Regions from separate parts of the Vibrio sp. QJM3NY_21 genome, predicted to be linked through region 3. Evidence: predicted binding sites of a transcription regulator. Region 3 holds the regulator's gene; each other region holds the start of a gene.
The links. The regulator PurR, encoded in region 3, represses purine synthesis genes. The targets are predictions, from matches to a motif close to TNANGNAAACGTTTNCNTNA.
Positions count from the first base shown of each region.

Region 1 (7,719 bases), 1.1 Mb from region 3:
GCCCATTAAATGATAAAGAGCGTGCCTTTTTACAGAAGTCAGCTGACAACTATGTTCAGAATAAAAACGACTATCTAGACTCTGTGCTGCCAGTCTAAAGCATTTTGATTTGAATCCGATTAGAGGAGTCATACTCCTCTTCTTCTATTAACTCTTCAGCTAGTTCTTCAATATCAAAACGTAACTCTGAAAAGATAACTAAAGCTTGATCGCCTTCTTCTATATCTTTACCTGCCAATCGAGACAGCTCTTCAATAGACATAACACACTCAATTAGTGCGCCAGACTGCTGTGCTGGGAATATGATTGATTGATTTTCTTCATCCCAATCTTGGATATCAGGAAATAGAATTGATTGATTCATTTTTTATAAATACCTTGTTACATCTCTAGGTTTTTGCGTAATTCTCTTAAAATCTGTTTTGTTCCTGGGCGAAGACCACGCCACAGCATAAAGCTCTCAGCAGCCTGCCCTACCAACATACCCAAACCATCATAAGCAGCGTGAACACCGTTATCTAATGCCCATTGATTAAATACTGTGGTTCCAGATCCGTAAACCATGTCATAAACAGCACTATTCGAATTGAAGATAATCTCAGAAACTTCAGGAAGCTGACCACTTAGACCAGATGAGGTCGAGTTAATGATGACATCAAACCCTTCATTAACATCGCTTAATCCCATTCCTTTGATGTTTCCATATGAAGAAAACATCTCAGCCAGAAGTTCAGCCTTTGAACTGGTTCGATTAGCGACTACCAACTGTTGTGGCTTTTGGTCGAGAAGAGGTTGAATCACTCCTCGAGCGGCGCCACCAGCGCCAAGCAGAAGAACGCGAGCCCCTTCTAGCATAACTTGATGTTGAAGAAGGTCTTGAACTAAACCCTCACCATCGGTGTTATCACCAATGATTTCTCCGTCATCGAGCTTCTTAAGTGTGTTTACGGCACCGGCTAGTTCAGCCCTCTCAGTAAGGCGATTGGCAAACTGATACGCATCTTCTTTAAAAGGTGCTGTGACATTACATCCTCTACCACCTTCGCTGAAAAAGGCTTTGGCAGCAGTGATAAATTCACCATGCTCTGGCTGTAATGCTGTATAGGTAAGTTGTTGGCTGGTTTGGCGAGCAAATAATGTGTGAATGAATGGCGATTTGCTTTGCCCAATAGGGTTACCGAAAACGGCATAACGATCTACTTGCTGTGTCATATCCTTACCTAACAGAAATAAAAAAGGTCATCTATATAGATGACCCTATCACTATCCCTATAAGGAAGGAAGAACTACCAAACTCGAGGCTTTAGGTAGTCGCTATAAAGCAGAGCTTCTGGTGAACCCGCTTGAGGTTCGTAGCGATATTCCCAACGAGCCAATGGCGGCATCGACATTAATATTGATTCTGTGCGGCCACCACTTTGTAGACCAAATAGGGTGCCACGGTCATAGACTAAGTTAAATTCAACATAGCGACCACGACGATAAAGCTGGAAGTCACGCTCGCGTTCACCGTAAGACGTCTCTTTTCGTCGTTCTACAATGGGTAAATATGCGGCTGCGAAACCTTCACCGACCGCCTGTATATAAGCAAAGCTCTTTTCAAAGCCCCACTCGTTTAAGTCATCAAAGAACAGACCGCCAACACCACGTGTTTCATCACGGTGAGGTAGATAGAAGTACTTATCACACCACTCTTTGTGTTCTTGGTAAACGTCATCACCAAATGGTGCACACAGGTCTTTAGCAGTTTGATGCCAAGATTGGCAATCTTCATCGACAGGATAGAATGGCGTTAAATCAAAACCACCACCGAACCACCAGATAGGATCTTCCCCTTCCTTTTCGGCAATAAAGAATCGTACGTTCGCGTGTGAGGTTGGGATGTATGGGTTTTTAGGGTGGATAACTAATGAGACACCCATAGCTTCAAACTTACGTCCGGCTAATTCAGGACGGTGAGCGGTTGCAGAGGCAGGCATAGCCTTACCAGCGACATGAGAAAAGTTAACACCGCCTTGCTCAAATACCGCACCATTGGTCATCACGCGAGTTCGACCACCGCCACCAAGGCGCTCGCCAGGTTCACGTTGCCATGCATCTTCTTCAAACAGTGCTGTACCATCAGCTTGCTCAAGCTGCTGGCAAATCGAATCTTGTAGGCTCAGTAAAAACTGCTTTACTGCTTCTTTATCAATTGCTGACATCTTACTTCCTTTGCAGGGCTTAACCCTGTCTTAATATTTTCGACGTTTTTGCATCTCTAATTTCGCTTGGCTTCTCACGGCCACCCGTTTGACCTTCTAGAATCGCGACTAAGTGCTGACCCAGTTGCTGTTGAACCTCTTCAGTCGTCATACAAGGCGGTTCACCTGTCAGGTTAGCACTGGTAGAGGTTAACGGCTTACCGAATTCATTACACATTCTTTGAACTAAGGGGTGATCCGTCACTCGCACCGCGATGGATTCAAATTGGCCACTGACCCAATCAGTTGCTTTACTGCTGGTTGGCATTATCCAAGTCACAGGTCCCGGCCATGTTGCTTTTACGGTCGCTAACTGCGCTTCAGTCAGTTGGCTTTCATCAATATAGGGCAGCAACTGCTCGTAACTCGCTGCAATTAGGATCAACCCTTTCTCCATCGGCCGCTGTTTTAAATCGAGCAATTTCTTAATGGCTTGTGGATTATCGGGATCACAACCGACCCCAAAAACGCCTTCAGTCGGGTAAGCAATGACTTCACCTTGTTGTAATGCCTGCAAAGTATGTTGAAAGTTATCCAAGGGTTGCCTCATTAATTCTGTTATCGAACTCGCTAAGTGTACAAATTATCATTCACTGTGACTAAAGCTATTTGTTTATAAAATGTATCAATTAACAACTTAGACTGACGCAAACGTTTTCCTTAAGCAATTTTACCCGTATAATGCGCGCAAAATATCTAATCACTAATTAAATCGTACCTGAAGGAGTTTGAGATGACTGTCGGTATTATCATGGGTTCTAAATCTGATTGGCCAACAATGAAGCTAGCTGCAGAAATGTTGGATCAGTTTGGCGTGGCGTACGAAACAAAAGTGGTTTCTGCTCACCGCACACCTCAGTTGCTTGCAGATTACGCAACCAGTGCGAAAGAGCGCGGTATTAAAGTGATTATTGCTGGTGCTGGCGGTGCAGCGCATCTTCCGGGCATGGCTGCAGCTTTCACAAGCGTACCTGTTTTAGGTGTTCCTGTTCAGTCTAAAGCACTCAAGGGCATGGATTCTCTGCTTTCTATCGTACAGATGCCAAAAGGCATTGCGGTAGGTACTTTGGCTATCGGTGAAGCTGGCGCTGCCAATGCTGGTATCCTAGCAGCCCAAATCATTGGTACTCACAATGAAGAAGTGATGGCAAAAGTAGAAGCGTTCCGCTCTGAGCAAACAGAAACGGTTCTGGCTAATCCAAACCCTGCAGAGGACTAATTCCCATGCATGTTCTTGTGTTAGGCGCGGGCCAACTTGCTCGCATGATGTCCCTAGCTGGGGCGCCGCTGAATATTGAAATTTCTGCTTTTGATGTTGGCAGCAAAAATATTGTTCACCCATTAACGCAAGCGATTCTAGGCAGCGGCTTAGACAATGCGATTGAGCGTGCGGACGTCATTACTGCTGAATTCGAGCATATCCCTCATGATGTACTTGAGGTGTGTGAGCGCAGCGGTAAGTTCTTACCGACAACAGAAGCAATCAAAGCTGGCGGTGACCGTCGCCTTGAAAAAGCCCTGTTAGACGAAGCAAGCGTGAAAAATGCTAAGTACTACGTGATTAACTCTCGCGAAGACTTTGACGCTGCGATCGCTCACGTTGGCTTACCAATGGTATTGAAGAGCACACTTGGTGGCTACGATGGCAAAGGTCAATGGCGCTTAAAGACATTAGATAATGTTGACGCGACTTGGACAGAAATGGCTGAGTGCATCGCTGCAACAGACAACCAAGCGATTGTTGCTGAAGAGTTTGTCCCGTTTGACCGCGAAGTCTCACTGGTGGGTGCTCGTGGTGCCAATGGCGAGATCCAAGTGTACCCACTGGCTGAGAATGTTCACACCGATGGCGTGTTGAGCTTATCAACAGCGATTGACGACATTGAACTGCAAGAACAAGCTAAGACCATGTTCACCGCAGTTGCAGAGCGTTTGGATTACGTTGGCGTACTCGCGCTAGAGTTCTTTGATGTTCAAGGTTCACTGCTGGTAAATGAGATTGCACCACGTGTTCATAACTCGGGCCACTGGACACAACAAGGCGCTGAAACTTGTCAGTTTGAGAACCATCTACGTGCCGTATGTGGGATGCCATTAGGCAGCACTAAGCTGATTCGTCCAACCGCAATGATCAACATCCTTGGTGAAGATACCCTACCTGAAGCAATTCTTGCTCAAGGTGGTTGCCATGTTCATTGGTATGGTAAAGAGAAGCGTGCAGGTCGTAAGATGGGCCACATTAACGTGAGCGCTGACTACAACGCAGAGCTGCAAAGAGCGCTATGCTCACTGGCAGACATTCTCGATAAGCAAGCCTACCCTGCTGTGCATGAATTTGCTGAGCAGATGAAGTAAATCTACATTGCTTGATGAATATAGAACGTTTATTGGATATAGCAACGGCGCTCATTGAGCGCCGTTTTTTTGTCTATAACATCAAGTTATTGAGATTGAATGTGATGACACTTGCGATCAGCACATTGCTTCTTAGTGCCACTGGCCGTTTTCTTCTCCAGCAACAGCGGGAACTGACACTGTTCACAACGACCTATAACAGGTGGCTGATTAACGGCGAACTTACACTTAGGGTAGTTATCGCACGCATAGAAGGTTTTGCCATAGCGAGATTTACGCTCAACCAAATGGCCTCTGCCACACTCAGGACAAGCAACAAGTGGCTGCTCTTCAGGTTGTTCTTTTGGTTGGTCCAAAGATTCGATGTGATTACACGTTGGGTAGCTACTACAACCAATGAACATACCAAAGCGACCTTGCCTTAATACCAATTCGTTTTGGCATTTAGGACACGGCACACCCAGCTCTTTCACTACGTGGCCATCGTTCTGATGCAGAGGTTTGATGTAATCACAGCTAGGATACTGCTTACAGCCTAAAAATGGGCCATGCTTACCATGACGAAGCTGAAGCTCTCCACCACACTGTGGACATGGTTCATGCTCTAATGCATGTTCATGTGCCGAAAAAAGCTGATTATCAATCTTACTACTCATGACAAGCCTGTATTAATGCAAGATACCTTGCTCTTTGGTGTACAACAGCTCTTCCATTTGCGTGTAAGCACTTTCATTACCCGGCACATTAAATAGCACCATTAAGATAATCCATTTCAGATCATCCAATTCAAATTCGCTCGTCTCAAGCCCCATCACACGATCAATCACCATTTCACGAATCTCTGTCGTGAGTACGTTGATCTGTTCAAGGAACAATAAGAAACCTCGACACTCCATATTAATACGTGAAATCTCTCGACTGGTATAAATACGCATCGAGGTATTGGAACACATAGTAATCGCCGCTTGATTCTCAGTATCTTGCAATGCCGCAAGATCTTCTAACCAATGGAGGGCCTTATAAATATCATCTTGGTGAAACCCTGCTCGAAGAAGCTCATCTTCCAGCTCATCTTGATCCACCTGCAATTCAGAATCGCTATGGATGTAGGTTTCAAACAAGTACATCAGTATGTCCATCATCATAGCTTAGCCTCTCCCCTTTCGAATATAGCCACCGGAAACTGCAACAACATGCCCTGAGAGCTCAAGCTCTAAAAGCTGCATCATGACCTCATGCACAGGTATATGGGTTCTCTGTGCCAAAATATCAACGGGTGTCGCCTCTAACCCTACGTTAGCTAACAGCTGTGGAAATGGCAATTGTTCATTTTCCCCCATACTGGGCGTAGGTTCGAACAAGCTGGGTTGCTGATCGATAGACCAGTCTAACAGACTCTTTATTTCAATCAGAACATCTTGTGCACTCTGTACCAAGCATGCTCCAGCTTTGATTAAGCTATTACCTCCTCGACTGGTTGGGTTATGAATAGAGCCAGGAAGCGCAAACACCTCTCGGCCTTGCTCCATGGCATAGCGAGCTGTAATCAAAGAACCACTCTTCTCAGCCGCTTCAACCACCAAGGTTCCGAGCGATAACCCACTTATAATACGGTTACGGCGAGGGAAATGTTCAGGTCGTGGTTTGGCACTTGGGCGAAACTCTGAAATCAACGCACCATTTTCACAGATCCTATCGGCTAAATTTCTGTGTCGCGCAGGATAAATGGAATCCAATCCAGAACCCAATACAGCAAAAGTTTCCCCTCCTTTATCTAGAGCACCATCATGAGCATAGCCATCGATACCGAGTGCTAAGCCACTGGTGACAATCAAACCGTTTTGGACGAACTCTTTGGCGAAGGACTTCGCGGTTTGCAACCCTTCGAGACTGGCATTGCGACTGCCGACCATAGCGATTTGAGGCTCAATCAGTTTTTCAACGTGACCTTTAACGAAAAGCACGCTTGGCGCGGAGGCGGTCTCATTCAGCAGTTTGGGATAATGCGAGCAATTCGGGGTAATGATGTGATGGTTGGGTTGTCTTGCTTGCCACTCTAGGCAAGCCTCCACTTCTCTTGGGGCTTGCTCTCTTAGATAGGCAATTTGCTTGGCAGACAAACCAAGCGCTTGCAGTTGCTGACTTGAGTAACCAACAATATTCAAAGGAGAATCAATACTCAACAGTCGAGAAAGGCGCTTGCCACCCAATTGCGGAACAAAACTTAGAGTTAACCAAGCACTCAGTTGTTGCTCATTCACTCGGTGCCCTTAGCTTCTTCCTTCAAAGCCAGATCCAAAGGTGATACCGCCAGAATATCATTACTAACCGGTTTTGAGCTCTGAGTGATCAAGGCCAAGCTAAAATACTCATAAGGACGAATGACCATCAAACTACCAAGTGAGGTACTTGGCAGCTGCACCTTATCGCTCGCTGCAGACTCTTTGTAGCTGTATTCACCTTGCTTACCAAACACCACAGCGCCGCTTTCACTGAGGGTAAACATAGAGCCTTGGCGAAGATTGTCCTGTGAGCCTTTATTAATAACGACCACTTGATTCTTTGCACTGTATTGGCTGCCATCTAATGAACCCAAGATATTAGCAAACTGCCCCGCAGCACTAGGCGCTGGATAAAATGTGGTTGAGAGCTTCACCTGATCAACGCCAAGTTCAGGTAACACGAGGTCATTAAGTAACACCTCTTGCAGTTGAGTCTCTATCTGTAAACTACTGAACTCAGCATCCACCTCTTTCAAGCGCGCCGTGGCGACCAAACGCAAAGAGGTAATACTCGCTTGAGGTTGTTGCCTTTGATAAGTCTCGACGGCACGGTAGATACCCCATTTTTGATGCTGCTGGTTCCCAGAAATAAACAATCGGTCTTCACCCGATAAGAAGCGTTTGCCATCACTGGTCCCTAACACTCGTTGCGCTGACTGGATATCTTGCTGCTCAACCAAGCGGTCAGATTGTAGATACGGTAGAACAAGCCCCTCATTCACGGTAGGTACTGCTTTCTTCTCTGATACACGAATCTTAGGGCTTAGCTTGATTACGGGTTTAAGGCTCAACACAGGCTCACCATTAATCCAAACCAGAGACAATTTATCTCCGGGGTA
Region 1 is NZ_CM173513.1:3,465,274-3,472,992, forward strand. Features, by position in the region: gene AC3CID_RS15540 (gamma carbonic anhydrase family protein) at 1-98, shown strand, start outside; gene AC3CID_RS15545 (DUF1488 family protein) at 95-364, opposite strand; gene aroE (shikimate dehydrogenase) at 382-1,212, opposite strand; gene hemF (oxygen-dependent coproporphyrinogen oxidase) at 1,287-2,204, opposite strand; gene tsaC (L-threonylcarbamoyladenylate synthase type 1 TsaC) at 2,224-2,781, opposite strand; gene purE (5-(carboxyamino)imidazole ribonucleotide mutase) at 2,977-3,462, shown strand; gene AC3CID_RS15570 (5-(carboxyamino)imidazole ribonucleotide synthase) at 3,468-4,598, shown strand; gene AC3CID_RS15575 (DNA topoisomerase family protein) at 4,685-5,254, opposite strand; gene AC3CID_RS15580 (DUF494 family protein) at 5,267-5,743, opposite strand; gene dprA (DNA-processing protein DprA) at 5,747-6,859, opposite strand; gene AC3CID_RS15590 (LysM peptidoglycan-binding domain-containing protein) at 6,856-7,719, opposite strand, start outside.
Region 1: a site for PurR is predicted at 2,887-2,906, ahead of purE (5-(carboxyamino)imidazole ribonucleotide mutase). Genes of this name have one in related genera too.

Region 2 (7,719 bases), 710 kb from region 3:
GCGAAGCCGACTAAGATACCAGTACCAATGATACCAGCCCAAACGACCATCGCAGGGATGTTTGATTTAACAGCGTTGAAGCTAGTAAAAATCGCACTCATTACATCTACACGTCTCTCCATCATTAGTGGAATTGAAAATGCTGAGATACTAAATATCAGGCTCGCGATAACAAAACCAATCACAGACCCTGTAATTAAGAAGGGAGCAAATTCGGTCAATGGTGCACCTTGTACTGAAGGGTAAAGTGCGTGCAATAATGCAGCGATACGCATCCAGAATATCATCGCGACCATTAATACAATCGCAAACGCCCATTGGTGGGTTGAGTTCCGTGTGATGGCTTTCATCGAATGCAGCAGGCTAGCGTTGTGCCCCTTTTCTCTTTCCCAGGCTGCGTCATACAAGCCTAGGGCAAGAAACGGCCCTATTAGCATGTACACAATCAAGCTTGGCATAACGACCAAATGTGTTCCTTGCCATTGGACAAGTTGCACGATGGCGATGGCCGCAGCCATGAAACACAATCCGTAAAATGCGCTGATTATTGGCATTTTCACTAAGTCATGCAGTGCAAGCGATAACCAGTGGAATGGGGCGGATATGCTTACTTGGTTACAAGGAATGGTGCGAGCGTAATCCTGATCGCTGACCTTGTGTTTCTTATCGTTTAGTTCGGATGGGTGCACGGTACGAGGCATAGATCCCCCTAGTTAAATAACGTCCTAGTTATAATTCCACAAGGCTCTGAAGTATCGCTTACGAGAGCGTTATGGTGTTGAGCTAAACTGCTCTTTGTCATCCCAGTTATTGTTCTTGCGTACATTTAACGAGCGCTATCGGACTGAATTAATTTAAGTTAAATGTGAGCTTGATCGCCTAGGAGTTACCTTAACTATTGTCAGTAGTGCTAGAAAACACAAATTATCAGCGGATTTTTATACTAAGTGGTTAACGGTAAAGAAGACTTGGACAGGGTGTTCTAGCAGGGGAAGGTTTGGTAAGTACATAAAAATAAAGCCCTTACTAAGAAGTAAGGGCTTTAAAGAAACAAATCGCAGTGGCTAAATTATTTTAGGCCAGCGAAGTCCGCAAGGATTGCTGCTTTGTCCGTCGCTTCCCAAGGGAACTCTTCGCGACCGAAGTGACCGTATGCAGCCGTCTTTTTGTAGATAGGCTGAAGAAGGTTCAGCATTTCTTGAAGACCGTATGGACGTAGGTCGAAGTTTTGACGAACAGCTTCAATGATGATCTCGTGAGCTACTTTCTCAGTACCAAACGTTTCAACCATGATAGATGTTGGATCTGCAACACCGATAGCGTAAGACAGTTGAATCTCACAACGGTCAGCCATGCCAGCAGCAACGATGTTTTTCGCAACGTAACGCGCTGCGTAAGCTGCAGAACGGTCAACTTTTGATGGATCTTTACCAGAGAATGCACCGCCACCGTGACGAGCTGCGCCGCCGTAGGTATCAACGATGATCTTACGACCTGTTAGACCACAGTCACCCATTGGGCCACCGATTACGAAACGGCCGGTTGGGTTGATGAAGAAGTTAGTGTCTTTATTGATCCACTCAGCAGGAAGTACTGGCTTGATGATCTCTTCCATTACCGCTTCACGTAGGTCAGGTGTTGTAACTGAATCACAGTGTTGAGTTGAAAGAACAACTGCGTCGATACCAACAATCTTACCTTGGTCGTATTGGAACGTAACTTGAGATTTCGCATCTGGACGAAGGAAGTCAAGCTTGCCGCTCTTACGTACTTCAGCTTGCTTCTTAACAAGAAGGTGAGAGTAAGTAATTGGAGCTGGCATTAGGATTGGTGTTTCGTTAGTCGCGTAACCAAACATGATACCTTGGTCGCCTGCGCCTTGATCTTTAGGATCGGCTTTATCAACACCTTGGTTGATGTCTGGAGACTGCTTACCAATTGTGTTTAGTACAGCACAAGAGTCTGCGTCAAAGCCCATATCAGAATGAACGTAACCAATTTCACGAACTGTTTCACGAGTGATTTCTTCGATATCAACCCATGCAGACGTTGTTACTTCACCGCCAACCATAACCATGCCGGTTTTTACGTAAGTCTCACAAGCAACACGTGCTTTTGGATCTTGTTCCAAGATGGCATCAAGAACAGCATCAGAGATTTGGTCTGCAATTTTATCTGGATGGCCTTCTGAAACAGATTCAGAAGTGAATAGGTGCTTAGCCATGAGAGCTCCACTTTTAGTTTAGTTTTTAGTTGCAAATAGTTAAATGCAAATAATTTTAGGCGTCGCAAGCTAGGAAGCGCCGCCATTAAATACAGTATATTTTGTAGGTGTTTCTACATCTAGACGGCTATTCTAAATTCCAGCGGTCGAATTACAAGCTCTTTTTTATGATATGTCATAACTAATCGTTTGCGTATCGGTCGAGATAACACATTGCTAAGTGATGTAAATGTTCGAAAATTGCGAAAAGTGACCGTTAAAATGCCAGTAAAACGTTTGCAGTCGCTAAAGTCGTTTGAGAGAATACCCGCGCTAATAAAAATGAAAATTTTAGCATCAATCTCTTTTTTAAATCGCTTATGTACTCAGGAGCAGACATGCCTTCTCGTAAAGATCTAGCCAATGCAATTCGCGCACTTAGCATGGATGGCGTTCAACAAGCAAATTCAGGCCACCCTGGCGCACCTATGGGTATGGCTGACATCGCTGAAGTTCTTTGGCGTGGTCACTTGAACCACAACCCAGCAAACCCAGAGTGGGCTGACCGCGACCGTTTTATTCTGTCTAACGGGCATGGTTCAATGTTGATTTACTCTCTGCTTCATCTTGCAGGTTACGAGCTTTCAATTGAAGACCTTAAGAACTTCCGTCAACTGCACTCTAAGACTCCTGGTCACCCAGAGTACGGTTACGCTCCTGGTATCGAAACGACTACTGGTCCTCTAGGTCAAGGCATCACTAACGCTGTTGGTATGGCGATGGCTGAGAAAGCATTGGCTGCACAGTTCAACAAAGAAGGCCACGACATCGTCGATCACTTCACTTATGCATTCATGGGTGATGGTTGTCTGATGGAAGGTATCTCTCACGAAGCATGTTCTCTAGCAGGTACGCTAGGTCTTGGTAAGCTGGTTGCTTTCTGGGATGACAACGGCATCTCTATCGATGGCGAAGTTGAAGGTTGGTTCTCTGACGATACACCTAAGCGTTTTGAAGCTTACGGCTGGCACGTAATCTCGGCCGTTGATGGTCACGACTCTGATGCTATCAACGCGGCTATCGAAGCAGCTAAAGCGGATCCTCGTCCAACGCTTATCTGTACTAAAACTATTATCGGTTTTGGTTCTCCAAACAAAGCGGGTACGCACGACTGTCACGGTGCTCCACTAGGCGCTGATGAAATCACAGCAACTAAAGCAGCACTTGGTTGGGAACACGGTCCTTTCGAAATCCCGGTTGATATCGCAGCTGAGTGGAATGCGAAAGAAGCGGGCGCAGCGAAAGAAGCTGCTTGGAATGCTAAGTTTGACGCATACGCAGCCGCTCACCCAGAGCTAGCAGCAGAATTTAAACGTCGTACTAACGGCGAACTACCAGCTGAGTGGGAAGAAAAAGCAAACGCAATCATTGCTGATCTTCAAGCTAACCCAGCAAACATCGCATCACGTAAAGCATCTCAAAATGCTCTAGAAGCGTTCGGTGCTATGCTACCTGAATTCATGGGCGGCTCTGCTGACCTTGCGCCTTCTAATCTGACTATGTGGTCTGGCTCTAAGTCGCTTGAAGCAAATGACTTCTCTGGTAACTACATCCACTACGGTGTACGTGAATTCGGTATGACGGCTATCATGAACGGTATCGCTCTGCACGGTGGTTTCGTACCATACGGCGCAACGTTCCTAATGTTCATGGAATACGCGCGTAACGCAATGCGTATGGCTGCTCTGATGAAAATTCAGAACATCCAAGTTTACACGCACGATTCTATCGGCCTAGGCGAAGATGGTCCTACTCACCAACCGGTTGAACAGATCGCTTCTCTACGTCTGACTCCAAACATGAGCACATGGCGCCCATGTGACCAAGTTGAGTCTGCTGTTGCTTGGAAACTGGCAATCGAGCGTAAAGATGGTCCTTCTGCACTTATCTTCTCTCGTCAAAACCTTGCACAACAAGATCGTGACGCTGAGCAAGTAGCAAACATCGCGAAGGGTGGTTACATCCTGAAAGATTGTGCTGGCAAGCCAGAGCTAATCATCATTGCTACAGGTTCTGAAGTTGAGCTTGCTGTTGAAGCAGCAGCACAACTAACAGCTGAAGGTAAAGCAGTACGCGTAGTCTCTATGCCTGCAACTGACGCGTTTGATAAGCAAGACGCTGAATACCGTGAATCTGTACTTCCATCTGACGTAACAGCACGTATCGCTGTAGAAGCTGGCATCGCTGACTTCTGGTACAAGTACGTTGGTTTCGGTGGCAAGATCATCGGTATGACAACGTTCGGCGAATCTGCACCAGCGGGTGAGCTATTCAAGATGTTCGGTTTCACTACTGAAAATGTAGTAAACACAGCGAAAGAGCTTCTTGCTTAATCATTGACTGATGGCCTTGTGCTAACAGTTAAATGAAGGAAAAAACCGAGCGCTGAGCTCGGTTTTTTTGTATCTGGGGTTTGTTATCACTTAGACTAAGGCTTACAAGCAACAGATCAATCTGTCATAAGTAAGCTGAGTTATTCAAGTAATGCCTTTTAGGTAGGATTCAGTTATCATCTGTTGCACGAAATTTTGGTTAGATGTACGGAACTATGCTAAAAGTCGCGATAAACGGATTTGGAAGAATAGGGCGTAATGTATTACGCGCTGTTTATGAAAGTGGCAAAAGCCAACAAATCAAAGTAGTAGCTGTCAATGAGCTTGCTCAGCCTGACGCTATGGCTCACCTATTGCAATACGACACCAGTCACGGCCGCTTCGGCAAGAAAATCTCTAACGATCAAGAGCACATCTATGTTCATCATGGTATTGGTGCTGAAGATAAAGGAGAGTTCGATACGATTCGTATCTTACATCTTGCTGATATTGAGTTGTTGCCTTGGCGTGACCTTGAAGTCGATATTGTTCTCGATTGTACCGGTGTCTACGGTTGCCGAGATGACGGCCTAGCACACATCGCTGCTGGAGCGAAAAAGGTGCTGTTTTCACATCCTGGTGCTAATGACCTTGATAACACCATTATCTATGGTGTGAATCACGAGACTATCGAAGCCGATCATCGAATCGTTTCCAATGGTTCATGTACCACCAATTGTATTGTCCCTATCATCAAGGTGCTTGATGATGCCTTTGGTATTGAGTCCGGCACGATTACGACCATTCACTCTTCTATGAATGACCAGCAAGTGATCGATGCGTACCACAGCGACCTACGTCGAACTCGAGCAGCAAGCCAATCCATCATTCCTGTCGATACCAAATTGCATAAAGGTATTGAAAGGATCTTCCCGAAATTTTCTAACAAATTTGAAGCTATATCTGTGCGTGTGCCGACGGTAAACGTCACTGCGATGGATTTAAGTGTCACAATTAATGCAAATGTGAAAGTTAATGACGTAAATCAAACCATTGTTAATGCATCCCAGTGTACATTACACAATATAGTTGACTATACTGAAGCGCCGCTCGTTTCCATCGACTTTAATCACGATCCCCATAGCGCAATTGTTGATGGTTCACAAACTCGAGTGAGCAACGGCCACTTAGTAAAAATGCTTGTGTGGTGTGACAATGAATGGGGCTTTGCGAACCGGATGCTGGATACGGTTCTTGCAATGCAAGCTTCTGAAGGCAAGAAGTAAGACCTAGAAGCAAATGTGTGGATTATTTATTTTTTAGCTTGAAATAAATGCTAAGTGTCCACATATTATGAGTAGTTAAAGAATTACCAGTTGAATAATTTATAGGCTTAGCAGGGTTGCTGAGTTTCCAAAACTTTATTTTTATTTAAATTTGAGAGGACAAATCATGTCTGTGATCAAGATGACTGACCTGGAACTTGCAGGTAAACGCGTATTCATCCGTGCTGACCTAAACGTACCAGTAAAAGACGGTAAAGTAACTTCAGATGCACGTATCCTTGCATCTCTACCAACTATCAAACTTTGCCTAGAAGCTGGCGCAAAAGTTATGGTTACTTCTCACCTTGGTCGTCCTACTGAAGGCGAATACAACGAAGAGTTCTCTCTAGCTCCTGTAGTTAACTACCTAAACGACGCACTAGACTGCGACGTTAAACTAGCGAAAGATTACGTAAATGGTCTTGAGCTAAACGCTGGTGAACTAACTGTTCTTGAAAACGTTCGCTTTAACAAAGGCGAGAAGAAGAACGAAGAAGCACTTTCTAAGCAATACGCTGCACTATGTGACATCTTCGTGATGGACGCATTCGGTACAGCTCACCGTGCTCAAGCTTCTACACACGGCGTTGGTACTTACGCTCCTGTAGCATGTGCTGGCCCTCTTCTAGCTGCTGAGCTTGAAGCTCTTGGTAAAGCAATGGACAACCCAGCTCGCCCACTAGTGGCTATCGTTGGTGGTTCTAAAGTATCTACTAAACTAACTGTTCTAGAATCTCTTTCTAAAATCGCTGACCAACTTGTTGTTGGTGGTGGTATCGCGAACACGTTCATCGCTGCTGAAGGCCACAACGTAGGTAAGTCTCTATACGAAGCTGACCTAGTTGAAACGGCTAAGAAGCTAATGAAAGAGTGTGCTATCCCAGTAGCGACTGACGTTGCATGTGCTAAAGCATTCGACGAAAACGCAGAAGCTGAAATCAAGCACGTTTCTGAAGTTCAAGACGACGACATGATCTTCGACCTTGGCCCAGATTCAACTGCAGCTCTAGCTGAAATCATCGGCAACGCAAAAACAATTCTTTGGAACGGCCCTGTAGGCGTATTCGAATTCAAAAATTTCGAAGCGGGTACTGCTGGCATTTCTAAGGCAATCGCTGACTCTGAAGGTTTCTCAGTAGCAGGCGGTGGTGACACGCTAGCAGCTATCGACAAGTTCGGTATCAAAGCAGATGTTTCTTACATCTCTACTGGCGGCGGCGCTTTCCTTGAGTTTGTTGAAGGTAAAGTACTTCCTGCAGTAGCAATGCTTGAAGAGCGTGCTAAAGCATAATTGATTTAGAAAGGCGAGATGTGAATCTCGCCTTTTAACGTTTGCTGCATATCACACTTTTTTGCTAGAATGGCATAAGTTGTGAGCAAACGATTGCAAATTTTTAAACTTAAGTTTTTTAATCTTAAAACGATAGAATAAATAGGACTATTTCCATGTCTAAGATCTTCGATTTTGTAAAACCTGGTGTGATTTCTGGCGATGACGTACAGAAAGTATTTGAAGTAGCAAAAGCAAACAAATTTGCTCTTCCTGCAGTAAACGTAATCAACACTGATACTATCAACGCTGTTCTTGAAGCTGCTGCTAAAGCAAAAGCTCCAGTTGTTGTTCAGTTCTCTAACGGCGGTGCTGGTTTCTTCGCTGGTAAAGGCGTTAAACTTGAAGGTCAAGGCGCACAAATTCTTGGCGCTGTAGCTGGTGCAAAATACGTTCACGCAGTAGCAGAATCTTACGGTGTTCCAGTTATTCTTCATACTGACCACGCTGCTAAGAAACTTCTTCCATGGATCGACGGTCTACTAGACG
Region 2 is NZ_CM173513.1:3,042,461-3,050,179, reverse strand. Features, by position in the region: gene AC3CID_RS13450 (DUF2189 domain-containing protein) at 1-701, opposite strand, end outside; gene metK (methionine adenosyltransferase) at 1,070-2,224, opposite strand; gene tkt (transketolase) at 2,602-4,596, shown strand; gene epd (erythrose-4-phosphate dehydrogenase) at 4,812-5,861, shown strand; gene AC3CID_RS13430 (phosphoglycerate kinase) at 6,028-7,191, shown strand; gene fbaA (class II fructose-bisphosphate aldolase) at 7,347-7,719, shown strand, end outside.
Region 2: a site for PurR is predicted at 2,402-2,421, ahead of metK (methionine adenosyltransferase). Genes of this name have one in related genera too.

Region 3 (7,719 bases):
TGACTTCGGGAAAGACATTATTCCAAACATGTTCCCACGCGGTGATGTGTTTGTTTATGATTTCAGCACCAACCGTATTACTGGTGAGAAAGAAGAAGTTTACTGGCGCGATGTAGGTACGATTGATGCGTACTGGCAAGCACATATGGACCTTCTTAAGAAAGATGCACCATTCTCGCTATACAACCGTAAATGGCCTCTACACACTTACTATCCGCCACTACCACCAGCGACGTTTACTGACTCGGCTAATGGTCGAATTCAGATCATTGATAGTCTTGTGTGTAGCGGTAGTTACGTACGTGGTTCGCGTATTGAAAAGAGTGTATTAGGCTTCCGCAGCAATATCGCATCAGCGTGTGATATTAGTGAGAGTATTTTATTAGGTGATGTGAAGGTGGGCGAGGGTTGTATACTTCGTCGCGTTATCATTGATAAAGATGCAGACATCGCACCAGGCACTCAAATTGGTGTAAACCTGACAGAAGACAAAAAGCATTACCACGTATCTGACGATGGTGTAGTTGTTATTTCTAAAGGAGCGCGAGTTGGTTACTAAAACTCTCTCGGTACTTTTTGTAGCGTCTGAAGTTGAAGGCTTGATTAAAAGTGGTGGCTTGGCTGATGTAGCCAAGGCACTGCCGAAAGCGTTACAAACACTCGAACAGGACGTTCGAGTGACTATTCCCGCGTATAGAAACATTCCAAACATTGATGCAGCCGAAGTCATTTTATCGACCGAGCTCGATCATTGGCCTCATACCGCTTACCAAGTCAAAAAACTGAGTGTAGAAGGTGTTCAAGTTTTTGGTATCGAATGTGCCAAATATTTCGACCGTCCAGAAATGTACGCAGAAAATAATCAAGCTTACGCAGATAACGGAGAGCGTTTCTCGTTCTTCAGTGCAGCTTGCCTTGATATGCTTCCCAAGCTTGGCTTCCAACCTGATATCATTCATGCAAATGACTGGCATACAGGCTTTGTTCCTTTTTTGCTTAAATCACGTTATCAACAACATGATTTCTTTGAAAATACGCGCAGTGTTATCTCAATTCACAACGCAGTTTTCAAAGGTGTGTTCGCATACGATGAACTGCAATTTCTACCAGAAATGCATAGCTACAATGTGCCTGAAGCTTCAGTGAGTGACACGCATGTCACAATGCTGAGAGCCGGCGTGATGTGTGCTGATAAGGTGAACGCAGTAAGTCCAACGTATGCCGAGGAGTTGAAAACGGAATTAGGCAGTCACGGTATGGCAGCAGAATTCCAGTACAGATCCGCGGATCTTTTTGGCATTTTGAATGGTTGTGATTACGGAGCTTGGAACCCGGAAACGGACGCTTTCCTCCCTCGTAAATTCAAAGCGACAAAGCACAGCATGGTTCGTGGGAAGTCAGCTTGTAAGCAAAAACTGCAACAAGATGTTGGCCTCCCCATCACCGATTGTGCGGTTTATGGCATGGTTTGTCGTTTGACTAATCAGAAAGGTGTTCATTACTTACTGCCTATCATCGAACAGTTTTTGAAAAACGATCTTCAGATCGTGATTGTCGGTACTGGTGATCCAGTTTTAGCGAGTCAGCTGAAAGAGCTGTCGGCACTTCACTCAGATCAGTTCTCGTTTGTAGAAGCGTATAATAATGAGCTTGCGCACTTAGTTGAAGCGGGTTCTGATTTCTTCTTGATGCCTTCGGAGTTCGAACCTTGTGGCTTAAACCAAATCTACAGCATGGCTTACGGTACGTTACCGATTGTTCGCTCTGTGGGCGGTTTAAAAGACAGTGTGAATGATTACGATCAGGATCCCGAGATAGCGACCGGCTTTGCTTTTGAAGAGCCAACACCGCAAGCGTTACTGGCAGTATTGCATCGTTCATTACTACTTTATGCACAAAACCCCGCTGAAATTAAGCGTGTTCAACTTTACGCGATGCAACAAGATTTTAGTTGGGAAGATGCGGCAAAAGAATACCTTACGATGTACCATTCTGCATTTTAACGTGCTGAATTAGCTGTAAAATAAGCTGATGTATAACAACTGAACTTAATAGTAGAAGGCGCTCTGATAGTAGAGTGCCTTTTTGTTTTCTGGTCAGATCACATCACGTTTAGGAAGACAAAACTTGCAAACTCATTTTAGTCAGGTAGAAAAGGTGGGGTAGGTATTCACATGACTAATGTTAGGTTTGACACTATTATCACTTAAATTTCTTGATTGCGTGATATCCTTAGCCATCGCCTTGTGATGAGGCAGAGCTCCATTCCAATAATTAAAGCGATAGGTATGTCTGAGAGTTTACTATTTCATAAAACATTTACTCACCCTACGAGCGATGAGTGGGTTGTATTTGTGCATGGCGCAGGAGGCAGTTCCTCCATCTGGTTTAAGCAGATCAAAGCTTATAAACAGCACTTCAACTTGCTTCTCATTGATTTGAGAGGGCATGGTAAATCAGACAATATCCTCAAAGGGCTGATTTCGAATCGTTATACGTTCAAATCGGTGACGCTTGATATTCTTAAAGTGTTAGACCATCTGAAAATCCGTTCTGCACACTTTGTAGGCATGTCTTTGGGCACGATTATTGTCCGTAATATCGCAGAGCTAGCGGCTGGTCGAGTACGTTCAATGGTGCTAGGTGGTGCCGTGACCAAACTCAACACTCGCTCTCAAGTCTTAATCAAGTTGGGTAACTTGAGTAAGCACATCATTCCTTATATGTGGTTATACAGCCTTTTTGCTTACGTTGTGATGCCACAAAAAAGCCAAAAAGAATCACGTCACCTGTTTATCCGCGAAGCCAAAAAGCTGTGCCAAAAAGAGTTTAAACGCTGGTTTATCCTTACGGCTGATGTGAACCCATTGATGAAGTACTTCAAAGACCGAGAGTTGCCGATTCCAACTTTGTATTTGATGGGCGAGCGCGACTACATGTTCATCAAGCCAGTAAAAGAAATGGTAGAGGCGCATAAGTCGAGCGAGCTAGTAGAAATTCCGAATTGTGGACACGTATGTAACGTAGAAAACCCTGAAGAATTCAATCAACGATCTATCGCTTTTATTCAAAAGCAAATTCAGTGATTATCTCGATTCTTCATCAGAACAGACGCTCGAATAGAATTGAGACAAAAACGGGAAGCTAATTTTAGCTTCCCGTTTTTATTTGGAGGAGGTATCTGACCGAGTGGTTATAAAAGGCCGTTGGAGCCACTTTACCTTTCAAAACCTGCTATTCAGGTGAAGCAGCACCGCACTGCCAACAAGAACCGAATTGTGCTTCGTTGACTTCATGACATTCTCCGCAACGCCACTCTTCATAAATGATTGAATCTTGCTGTTTCTGGTAGTCATTAACAACTGCCCGGGCTTTGCTCGCCAATTCTGGCTCATATAACCATACGTAAGGGTCAGTCTCTTCGGTAAATGGGATTTCCCCTTTCAAACCGAATAACCCTTCACCACGGACTTCACACGCAATATTCACACTTTCTAGTAATCCACAAATGATGTGGGCTTCTGTCGGATTCGATGCACTGAAGATTTTCATTGAGATAGAACCTTATCTGGCTATATGCGTTATTCAGCCACAGGTGCTGAGCGAAATTTATTCATCAACCATTTAGCAATGATTGGGAATACACCCAGTAAGGCAAATGACAATAGTACTGAAGGGGACACGATACCCGAAAGTGAATCAATTTCCGCGAGTTGAGTACCAGCATTCAAGAAAACAGCGGTACCCGGTAACATCCCTATTTGACTCGTGATGTAGTAACGACTCACGGACATCGGTGTTAGACCCATCAACAGATTGATAAGGAAAAATGGGAATACAGGAATCAGACGCAGAGAAAACAAGTAAAATGCTCCGTCTTTTTCAACGCCCTTGTTAATCGTTGCTAATTTGTCACCAAATTTGGTTTGGATCCAGTCACGTAAAAGGTAGCGGCTACTTAGAAATGCGAGGGTTGCACCGATGGCACTGGCGAAAGAGACCAGCAGCAAACTATTCCAGAAACCAAATAGCGCAGCTCCTAACAGGGTCACAACAGCAGCACCAGGAATTGAGAAAGCAGTAATCATTACATACGCGACAAAATAGATAGCAGCGGCAGCAATGAAGTTGCTATCAATGTAGTCATTTAAAACGGCTTGTTGGGCCTTGGCATTTTCAAGCGTTAGGTATTGGCCGAAATTGACGCCTAACAAGACGATGGTTACGACCAACACAATACCCAATATCATTTTCTTACTCATTGATACTTCCTCTAAATTTTCAATGTATACCATTAGTATAGATAGACAGGCAAAGCATAGATTAACTTTCAGCAGATATAAAAAAAGCCGCAGTAAATGCGGCTTAGTTATGTATATAGTTTTTCACTTACAATGTTAATTGACGCGATTGATAAGCTCTTCACGACGCTGCTGCGGTATAACAGACCAATGTGTGCCATTGATCGCGCCTTCTAGCGCCCAAAGTAGTTCAATACTGACAGAAGACGCATGTGATTCTTTGATGGCGTTAAATGCGTTTACAGAGCCAGATTCATATAAACGTTCTACGGAATCGATCCCTGCTTTTTTCAACATACGCTCAGTGGCGAGCCGAAGGTTGGGCAGATCTTTGAGTCGAGTAGGCTTAGCTGAAGATTGCTCAGCTTTTTCTTCTTTAGCAAAACCCAGAGACGTCGTTGCAAGCTGCAAGATTTTCTCTTGGTCTTGCCACAGGCCTTCGGGTAAAGCGAAATATTTAGTAACGACAGGGAAACCACGTTTTTTGTAGACGTACGGTTGAAACCCTTGTTGTTCGAACTGTTTCGTTGTGCATTTGTCTGCTCGTATGTGCAGCTGGTCATTTACAACCAGAGCAAACATAGTGTCATCAGCAAAAAGACCGAAGCCACCAAACATCGAGCGTGATTTTATTTTTCCTAGGGATTCAAATAATTTCATTGAATCCTTTAGTATCGGTTTATCCATGTTATTTATCTCGGTGTATTTGAACTACGCCACCAAATAAGCAGGTCCGAGAGATTAGCAAAATGTTGCAATTAAATTGTCAATTAGCCGTAAATTACTAAATTATTAGTAGTTACTGCATTTTGCCATCGGTAACCCCGCTACCATACCAACGAGTGGTTTAGGCCGGAAGCTTTGCGTCTCACTCTTTCAAGTGATTTGCCCTGTGCGTGACTGATTGAATAGAATAAAGTTTTTGTTGAATGAGGCTCACACTTGTTATTTCAAAATGTGATATTGCTTCAATTAATGATCTTTCCAGTATGATACCAGGTTCATTCATGTTGTTGATAAAAAAAGCGCACCTAAAGGTGCGCTTAATTATATTAAACTGAATTTATCAATTAATTTAACGTTTTAACTGTGCTTCGCTCAACAATTTCAGGGTGCATTTCGAACACACGCTTTTCATGGTCTTTATCTTTAATGCGTTCTAACAAAATTTCGAAAGCGTTCTTACCAACACGACGTTTGGGTTGGTGAACCGTTGTTAACGGCGGAGAGAAGTATTCAGCCAACTCGATGTTGTCATAGCCGATCACTGAAATATCTTCAGGGATACGAATTCCTTTCTCTTGCAATCTGCTCATTAGGCCGAGTGCCATCGTGTCGTTAAAACAGAATACGGCCGTTGGGCGATCTACCATCTTAATGATTTTCTCTGCAGCAAGAACCGCAGTATCACACTCGAAGTTACCTTCAATGATCATGTTATCATCGGTAGCAATCTTAGCTTCGTTGAGTGCGCGTTTGTAACCCGCGATGCGTTCAACACATGCCGCTTTGTCTAAGTGGCCACTTAAACAAGCAATCTTGGAGTGACCGTGCTCAATGAGGTATTTGGTCGCTAGGTAACCACCTTCCTCAGAGTTGTCGATGATCTTATCTGCTTGAGAACTCTCAGGGCCCCAATCCATAATCACTTTAGGAATGTCAGCGTGACGGTCTAACATGCCTCTTAGCTCTTCAGTTAGGTCAGAACACATAACTAAGATGCCATCTACACGTTTCTCTGCAAGCATTCGAATGTAGTCACGTTGCTTCTCATAGATACCGCCCGTATTACACAGAATCAAAGTGTAACCTTGACGGTAGCAGTAGCTTTCAACACCATCGATAACTTCAGAGAAGAATAGGTTAGTTGATTGAGTAACTAGCATGCCGATAGTGCGGGTTGTATTGCACTTCAAACTACGAGCAACGGCACTTGGTGCATAGTTCAGTTCGTCTACGGCTTTATTTACTTTTTCTTGCGTCGCTTCTGCAACAAAGCGAGTTTTGTTGATTACGTGAGAAACGGTTGTTGTTGATACGCCTGCTAAGCGAGCGACATCTTTTATAGTGGCCATGGTTTTATCCTATTAGAAGCTACTTTCCCAAAGTACGGAATGAAGTAGCCGTTAAGCTACCTAACTAAGAGCTTAAATTTGTAGGGCTCTTTGGGTACTAAAGTGCTAAAAAACAAAAAACCGCTATTGAGCGGCTTGTCTTAACACCGAAATGCTCAAAACTATAATAAGCATAGCATTTCGTGAATGTTTCATATTTTATCGTTTGCGGTCACAATTTTAGACTGACTAGAAATTACTCGCAATAAAATTCACCCGGAAATCCGGGTGAATTGTCACATTCTTCTGAATTTATTTAACGAGTCATCCAATAAGCTTATTCACCAGCAAGGTATTGGGTGTCCAATTTGCAGAATGCAAGTAGCAGAGATGAGACTGAAGCGTAGAAACCGAATTCGTCAACGTCATGACATTTAACGTTGAACTTTGGTACCCAAGTAAGAAGTTGTTGCTCGATAAATTGCTGTTGAACAATGAACGATTTTTCTAGCTCTTCTTCAAGTTCCGTTTCATTAGAACGGATGATCAAGTTGCCAAGGAAGTCGAGTGCGATAGCGATGTGGTCAGCTGGTTCTTTTAGGTCTTGGTTCACCACTAAGTTGTGCTTGGCCATGATCTCTTCCATATCTTTTGCTGGCTTATCATTCAAAAGGCCAGTCTCACCGATATACATAGAAGCGTAAGGAAGTGCGCCATGCTTATCTGTTTTTAAGAATAAGTCACAGAAGTCAGCAGACAATTCTAGTTGAGCATCCTCACGCGTTTGTAGGCGGTTTAGCGCATCCACTAGGCTATCGATCGCCGGCTTTAGTGTTTCATTTTCGCCTAAACCAGTTAGGAAAGAACGAATTTCAACAGAGTGGTAGTGATCGAGTTCTTCTTGAGTGAGCTCTTTAGCGAATAAGCTTGATAGCCACCAGTATATTTCTGCTCTTTGCTCGTTGAACGCTTTCGTATCTTTCATTTCTTAGATCCTGATTTAGTCTTGTGGTGTTACTTATATGCATCTTGAAGTTACTTGTGCAAAGCACACCAAGGCTGAATAACAAGGTTATTTGCGAAACGCAAAGTTACTCGTTAGTAGTAATGCCTATATTGAATTGCGATGGACGATAAATAGCAAGGTTTAAGATTGTCTTGTATCAAAAAAGATCCATGTTTCTGGCTTTTATCTTGTGTACCACTAGAATTGTTACGAGTTATGAATAGAATAGTCACTGAAACTATTAAATAAGAAAAGTGGTGTAGATGAGCTATCACGTATTAGTCGTAGAAGATGATGTGGTAACCCGCAGTAAACTGGTCGGATACTTCCAGAACGAAGGTTACACAGTAAGCGAAGC
Region 3 is NZ_CM173513.1:2,327,484-2,335,202, reverse strand. Features, by position in the region: gene glgC (glucose-1-phosphate adenylyltransferase) at 1-559, shown strand, start outside; gene glgA (glycogen synthase GlgA) at 549-2,003, shown strand; gene AC3CID_RS10270 (alpha/beta fold hydrolase) at 2,289-3,086, shown strand; gene AC3CID_RS10265 (putative signal transducing protein) at 3,235-3,552, opposite strand; gene AC3CID_RS10260 (TVP38/TMEM64 family protein) at 3,582-4,262, opposite strand; gene AC3CID_RS10255 (TfoX/Sxy family DNA transformation protein) at 4,398-4,988, opposite strand; cyclic di-GMP riboswitch class I at 5,116-5,201, opposite strand; gene purR (HTH-type transcriptional repressor PurR) at 5,372-6,376, opposite strand; gene torD (molecular chaperone TorD) at 6,693-7,340, opposite strand; gene torR (two-component system response regulator TorR) at 7,625-7,719, shown strand, end outside.

Region 4 (7,719 bases), 230 kb from region 3:
GCGCAGCTGCGAAAAAAGTGGGTGCCTGGTCTACCTTCTCTTGAAGAAAAGACACTGCATTTTCGACTTGATCATCGGATAAGTGCAAAACAGATAGCGTGAAACTGCTACCTTTTAGATCTGGGTTACTAGACATCGAAAAACTACAGGACCTCAATAGCGGATTGGTACAATTTCTTTATCAATAAAATAAAGGGCATTGCCTGAAACTAGGTTTATCATGTTATATTCCCAAACCAAGCACAGCAAGTAATCTTGTTGTCAAATGAACGTTTTGTTCCCAATATTTCCCTAACATAAACTATTGATCTCGCAAGTGAGAGTTTTGTAGTCATAAACATTTAAAAAAGGTTTGTCATGCTGTGTTCTATATATAAAAGTTCAAAGAAAGAAGGAACATACCTTTATATCCCTAAGAAGGATGATTTTTCACAAGTTCCTGACGCATTGATGCAAATGTTTGGTAAACCTAGTTTTGTAATGGTAATTAAAATGGACGGCCGTAAACTGGCTCAAGTGAACATCGATAAAGTGAGAGAATCACTGAACACCGATGGTTTCTTTTTGCAGGTTCCGCCGCCACCAGTTAACGAACTTGAGCTTCATAAAGAGCGTAAAGCTCAAAATAAAGGTCAAGACGAAGAGTGATAGCCACCTCAATTCAAGGAGGAGTGATCGTTGAGTAAATTTTCGAAAACCATATTGGCTGTGTCGGCATTACTATTGGGTAATAGCCTGACCATTGGCTCGGTTCAAGCTGAAGAGCTTAGCTTTGAGCAATATGTAGAAAAACTAAAGCAACAAGGTCGTGAAGAAGGTATTTCTGAAGCGATCATTGATGAAGCTTTTGATGGTGTGACGTTTAAGCCAAGAGCGGTAAAAGCTGACAAAAACCAACCTGAAAAGAAACTGACTCTGGATGAATACATTCCACGTGCGGTTCCTGACTGGAAAGTGAAGCAGGCGAGATCACTCTATAAGAAACACTACACAGCGTTAAAGCGTATTGGTGATGAATATGGTGTTCAACCAAGATTCATTGTCGCTCTATGGGGTGTAGAGAGTAATTTTGGTAAGTTCACGGGGAATTACAGTGTTATTGATGCTCTAACAACCATGGCTTATGAAGGTCGCAGAGAAGCCTTCTTCCGTAGCGAAGCGATGGCGGCATTGAAGATACTTGATCAAGGCCATATTGCACCAAAAGAGATGAAAGGCTCTTGGGCTGGTGCGATGGGTCAACCTCAGTTTATGCCTAGCTCATTCTTAGCTTACGCCGCTGATGGCAGTGGTGATGGCAAGAAAGATATTTGGGGTACCGAAGAAGACGTGTTTGCTTCGGCGGCGAATTATCTCAGCCAATCGGGTTGGGATGACAAATATACTTGGGGGCGTCAGGTTCACGTTCCATCAACCGTGTCTATTGAGATGCAAGGTCGAGACGAAGACAAAGCGAAATACCTAAAAGAGTGGTCTGAACTTGGTATTAAGCGTTATGACGATCGCCCACTGCCTACACTTGATGAAGACATCAAAGCTTGGTTGATAATGCCGGACGATGAAACGGGTCGTTCGTACCTCATTTACAACAACTACAATGTGTTAATGAAGTGGAATCGTTCTTACTACTTTGCTTTGGCGGTCAGCCACCTAGCGGACAGAATTAAGTTTGATTAATTGACCTAATCTGATTAGTAGACTTAATTTGATTAATAGAAGTAGGTCGCCTTGAATAGCATTTAGCCTACTATAGGCAGAACAGATTAAAGGACTCTTCGGAGTCCTTTTTATTTTATATTTCAGATATTTAAGAAGGTGGTTTTGTGCTAACAGATAGAGCCGCACAGATGGTGATATTCCATGCGTTAATCAAGTATGAAGGCTTTACCAGTGCAGCAAAAAGCTTGAATGTGTCGGTATCTCACATCAGTAAACAAATTGCTTTGCTCGAGGATTCGATAGGTATCAAGTTAGTGCAAAGAACCACACGCAGCCTTACGTTAACCGAAGCTGGAGAAGTGTTCTATCAGCATTGTGAGCAGCTGTTCAATACGGTGAAAGCGGCTCAAATGGACATGGATAGCCAGCGTGACGACATTTCTGGAATATTCCGTATAGGCTTGTCTCAGTCATTTGGCACACTGCATATCATTCCAGCGATTGACCAGCTTAGACAGCTTTACCCTCAGCTGAGAATTGAAGTGCATTTATTCGATTACAAAGTGGACATGATTGAGGAGCGCTTGGATCTCTGGATCACCAACAATGAAGACCTGCCTGAAGGTTACATTGCGCAGCGCCTAGCCGACAGCCAGTTTGTGGTAGCCGCATCACCGGATTATCTGATTAAGGCAGGGACTCCACACGTGCCATCTGATCTGATTGACCATAACTGCCTTATCTACCGCAGCCGTGAACGTGATTACACGTCATGGGCATTTGATAACGGCCAAGAAAATCTCAGTGTTAAAGTGGCGGGCGATTACTCGGTGGATTTGGCTGAAGCGGTACGAGACGCGGCAGTATCAGGTTGGGGCGTTGCTTACCTAGCGACTTACTTAGTCAAAGAAGAGTTTAGAACGGGCAAGCTCATCCAAGTTTTACCGGAATGGCGAGCGAGTCAGCTGATGCCATTCTATGCCGTGTATCCGAGTAGAAAGAACATGCCGAAGAAGCTTTCAGCAGTGATTGAGTTCATCAAAGATCATATCGGATCGCCGACTTATTGGGACAAAAACCTCAAAACCTGCGTTGAACTGCACCGCTAACTGTTTCCCAATCTATAAATATAATTTCCATATGGAAAAAGTTTATTTTTTAAGCAAGTTAAATCATTAAATTTCAATGCTTTAATATAATCATAGGTGAGTCAGTGATAATCCCAACATCACATTAACAACCGCACCTTGCCGCAAACGATTTCCTCTATACAATGCGTCGCCTTTACTACCTACAACTTTTAGGTTGACGCATATGGCTTCCCTACTTGGAATTATCACTATTTTAGTAGCCGCTTGGTTACTATCTACGGACAGAAAAAATATCCCGCTAAGAACCGTCTCTTTGGCTTTCTTACTGCAAATCTCATTCGCGCTATTGGTTCTTTATGTGCCGATGGGTAAAGAAGTGTTGAATGCAGCTACTGGTGCAGTGTCTAGCTTGATCAACTACGGTCAAGAGGGGATTAACTTCCTATTTGGTGGCCTAACGAATAACGGATTTGTATTCGCTATTAACGTTCTCGGCATCATTATCTTTTTCTCTGCATTGATTTCAGGTTTGTACCACATCGGCTTTATGCCAAAGGTGATCAACCTTATCGGTGGTGCTTTGCAAAAGTTCTTGGGTACAGGTCGCGCGGAATCACTGTCTGCAACGGCGAACATCTTTGTTGGCATGATTGAAGCGCCATTGGTGGTTAAACCTTACTTGAAGCACATGACGGATTCACAACTGTTTGCCGTCATGGTGTGTGGTTTGGCTTCTGTAGCTGGTGGCACGCTAGTCGGTTATGCATCGCTTGGTGTTGATTTGAACTACCTGATCGCTGCGGCATTCATGTCTGCTCCTGCTGGTCTATTGATGGCCAAGATTTTGGTACCAGGTAATGCAGATGAGGCTCAAGAAAATATTGAGTCTGACGTTGAAATTCCACGAGCAACAAACGTAGTTGAGGCAATGGCAGATGGGGCTATGTCTGGACTTCGTATTGCCGTTGCAGTGGGTGCGACACTTCTGGCCTTTATCAGTGTGATAGCAATGCTGAATGGCTTGTTAGGTATTGTTGGTGGCTGGTTCGGCGTAAACCTAAGCTTCGAACTTATCCTAGGTTATGTGTTCGCACCCGTTGCATGGCTGATCGGTGTGCCGTGGTCTGAGGCTGTGGTTGCAGGCTCGCTGATCGGTAACAAGATCGTTGTGAACGAGTTTGTGGCTTTCATCCAGTTAATGGACGTAAAAGACGCACTGAGTGAGCACTCAAAAGCGATCGTTACTTTCGCGCTATGTGGTTTTGCCAACATCTCTACGATGGCCATTTTGATTGGCGGTTTGGGCAGCTTAGTTCCAGAGCGTCGTTCTTTCATCTCACAATACGGCTTTAAAGCAATTTGTGCGGGTGTGCTTGCCAACCTAATGAGCGCAGCGATTGCCGGCGTGGTGCTTTCTCTATAAGTAATCATTGGTGACTTATAAGCACTTTCTAACTGGGCCATAACCACCCAGTTAGCTAATCGTGGCTTTGCTCTCCCTATAGTAAAGTGACTGATTAACCACAATAATATTCGCTTAGTATGATAAAGAGAGCCTATAGTGTAAGAACGTAGGCTTTCTTATTTTAGTGAATAAGTTTGTACCACAGGGTGTGGTACAAATGTTTAGGGGCACAAATGGATTTGTCGATCACTTCTTCTTTGGCGTTAATTGGACTCTTGTCCTTGGCTTGCCAGCTACTTGGTTGGCGTTTGCGTCTTCCCGCTATTCTTCCTTTGCTTATCGTTGGCCTGCTATTAGGTCCCGGTCTAAAGATCCTTAATCCTGATGCCATTTTTGGTGATGTACTGTTCCCGTTGATTTCATTAGGGGTCGCCATCATTTTGTTTGAAGGTGCATTGACTCTTAATTTCAAAGAAATCAGAGGCCATGGCCGCATGGTGACTCACTTAGTGAGTTTCGGCATGTTGATTACATGGGCGTGCATCGTGGTGGGGGCTTATTATTTTGTCGATTTCAGTTGGCCATTGGCGGCGCTGTTTGCTGCATTAGTCGTGGTGACTGGCCCAACGGTGATTGTTCCCATGCTGCGCAGCATTCAACCTAAATCTTCGCTAGGCAGTATCCTGCGCTGGGAAGGGATAGTGATTGACCCGATTGGCGCTCTGTTTGCCGTTCTCGTTTACGAATACATTGTCTCTTCAGCCGATCCTACAAGCCATGTTCTGTCGGCGTTGGGGCTGACTTTAGCCATTGGTTTGGGCTTAGGGATCATCGGTGGCTATTTGATTGCCAAGATGCTGCAAGGGCATTGGGTTCCACATTATTTGCGTAACGTGGCGGTCCTGACATTAATGCTGGCGGCGTTCTCTTTCTCAAATGATCTGAGTGAAGAGTCCGGTTTATTAACCGTGACCATCATGGGTATCTGGCTCGCCAATGTGAAAGGCTTGGATCTCGAAGACATTATTGAATTCAAAGAAACCCTGACTGTGTTACTCATTTCTGCGTTGTTTATTCTGTTAGCGAGCAGGCTTGATTCGGGGACTTTCCTCTCAATAGGTTGGGGTGGAATTGGCTTATTAGCGGTCGTCATGCTGGTGGCTCGTCCTCTGAGTGTGTGGATCAGCGGGATCGGCACGGATCTTACTTCAGCAGATAAATGGTTTTTGAGCTGGATGGCGCCTCGCGGGATCGTTGCTGCCGCGGTTTCTTCTCTGTTTGCAATCAAGCTTCAAGAGAAGCAATTAATCGAAGGGGCAGATTTACTGGTGCCAATGGTGTTCTTGGTCATTATTGGTACAGTAGTGATTCAGAGCCTAACCGCGAGTTGGTGGGCTAGAAGGCTGGGTGTGACTCAAGAGAAGGCACAAGGGGTTATTTTCTTTGGTGCGACTCATTTTTCACGTCAGTTTGCCAAAGTGCTGGCGACACACAACATCAACAGTGTGCTTGCTGATACCAACTGGGAGAGCATTCGCTTAGCGCGCATGGACAACTTGAATGTCTATTTCGGTAATCCAGCTTCGAGCCATGCTGAAAATAATCTGGAATTGGATGGGATAGGGCGTGCCATGATTGTATCGCCTTATCGTCAAACCAACCCACTAGTCAGTATGCACTATCAAGATGAGTTTGGTGAGAATAAGGTGTTTGAACTTGAATCCTCAGAAAATAAACATGAAAGGCATCAGGTGAGCCGTGATGGCAATAGAAGCCTGTTTTCAGAAGGGGTTACCTATTCCAAACTTAACTCCTTGATGGCTCAAGGTAGCCAAATTAAGAGCACGGGTTTGACCGAAGCATTTGACCTTAATGAGTTTAACGCGCTGTATCCTAAAGCGATTCCACTTGGCGTGATTAATGATGGTGATTTTCGCTTAGTGACACAAGGTTCTGAATTGGAAAAACTCATATCAACGGAGTGTCAGGTCATTAGTTTATTGCCGCCTTCGGAAGAGATTGAAGGTATCGATACTCCAGATAAGTAGCGAGTGCTCTGTATTTAAAGCGAGTCGCTTTGTATCAAAAACGAATAGCTCAGTATCAAAAAAGCCGCAACGTTTTCACGCTGCGGCTTTCTAATTTTGCTCTAGCTTATTTTACTCTAGGGCGAGGCAATTCATGCCACTGGTATTACTACCTAAGCTGTCATTGCCGACTATTTCGAGTGAAATTGCTCACAAGCGATCATTGTATTCTCGATTAGGCTCGCCACTGTCATTGGACCTACACCACCCGGTACTGGTGTGATGAAGCTTGCGCTTTCTTTAGCCACATCGTATTCAACGTCGCCAACGAGCTTGCCAGATTCCAAACGGTTGATACCAACATCGACCACAACAGCACCTTTCTTAATCCAAACACCAGGAATGAAGTTAGGCTTACCAACGGCAACCACAACAACGTCTGCTTGACGTACGTGACCTTCAAGGTCTTTGGTGAAGCGGTGGCATGTTGTTGTCGTACAACCTGCTAGAAGCAGTTCTAGAGTCATTGGGCGACCAACAATGTTTGATGCGCCAACAACAACTGCGTGCTTGCCGCGTAAATCGATGTTGTAACGGTCAAGCAGCGTGATGATGCCTTTAGGCGTACAAGAGCGTAGCTTAGGCATACGCTGAGCCAAACGGCCTACGTTGTATGGGTGGAAGCCATCAACGTCTTTTTCAGGTGTGATACGCTCAAGAACGTGAGTAGTATCGATACCAGCAGGCAAAGGCAGTTGAACTAGAATGCCATCAATCTCTGGGTCTTCGTTGAGTTGATCGACTAGCGTTAGCAATTCATGTTCGGTGGCAGTTGCTGGTAAATCAAAAGATTTCGAGACGAAACCAACTTCTTCACACGCTTTGCGTTTACTGCCAACGTAAACCTGAGATGCCGGGTCTTCACCCACTAAAACAACCGCTAGGCCCGGAGCACGCAATCCAGCTTGAGTACGAGCTTTTACACGTGCCGCTACTTCAGAGCGAACTGTTTGAGAAATTAGCTTTCCATCAATATTTTGAGCAGTCATGAATTTCCTTAGTATTGATATTCAAGTTAGTGGCTGATGTTTTGGCGCATTATTCCAGAAAATCTTTTTGATTACCATCAAGCAAACGTTTGCTTTGTTCTATTTTCCAACACTTATAATCTTATTGCCCTTTTTTTACTCACTTGGATCAGAATGTTAGATAAAGCCGTTGCTTTACTGATTCGAATTCGTATAATCCTTTCCTGTAGCGCGCCCTTAGCTCAGCTGGATAGAGCACCTCCCTTCTAAGGAGGTGGTCGAAGGTTCGAATCCTTCAGGGCGTACCACTATTTAAAGAAACCCGATAACTCCCTGAGTTGTCGGGTTTTTTGCATTTCAGAACGACTTAATCTTTCAATACCATGTTGTGTCTTTAGATGTCTTTGTCTTGCAGCTTTTGCTAAACGGCAACGAGCTGTGGGGTATATCTAAGGCCTAGCATACTGCATCCATCTTCCAAGTAACGATCGGTCACTACGTCGAAACCG
Region 4 is NZ_CM173513.1:2,552,831-2,560,549, reverse strand. Features, by position in the region: gene minC (septum site-determining protein MinC) at 1-136, opposite strand, end outside; gene AC3CID_RS11230 (YcgL domain-containing protein) at 358-648, shown strand; gene AC3CID_RS11225 (lytic murein transglycosylase) at 679-1,677, shown strand; gene AC3CID_RS11220 (LysR family transcriptional regulator) at 1,848-2,768, shown strand; gene AC3CID_RS11215 (NupC/NupG family nucleoside CNT transporter) at 2,974-4,173, shown strand; gene AC3CID_RS11210 (cation:proton antiporter) at 4,389-6,203, shown strand; gene folD (bifunctional methylenetetrahydrofolate dehydrogenase/methenyltetrahydrofolate cyclohydrolase FolD) at 6,374-7,231, opposite strand; tRNA gene AC3CID_RS11200 (tRNA-Arg) at 7,442-7,518, shown strand; gene AC3CID_RS11195 (GNAT family N-acetyltransferase) at 7,632-7,719, opposite strand, start outside.
Region 4: a site for PurR is predicted at 2,908-2,927, ahead of AC3CID_RS11215 (NupC/NupG family nucleoside CNT transporter). Genes of this name have one in related genera too.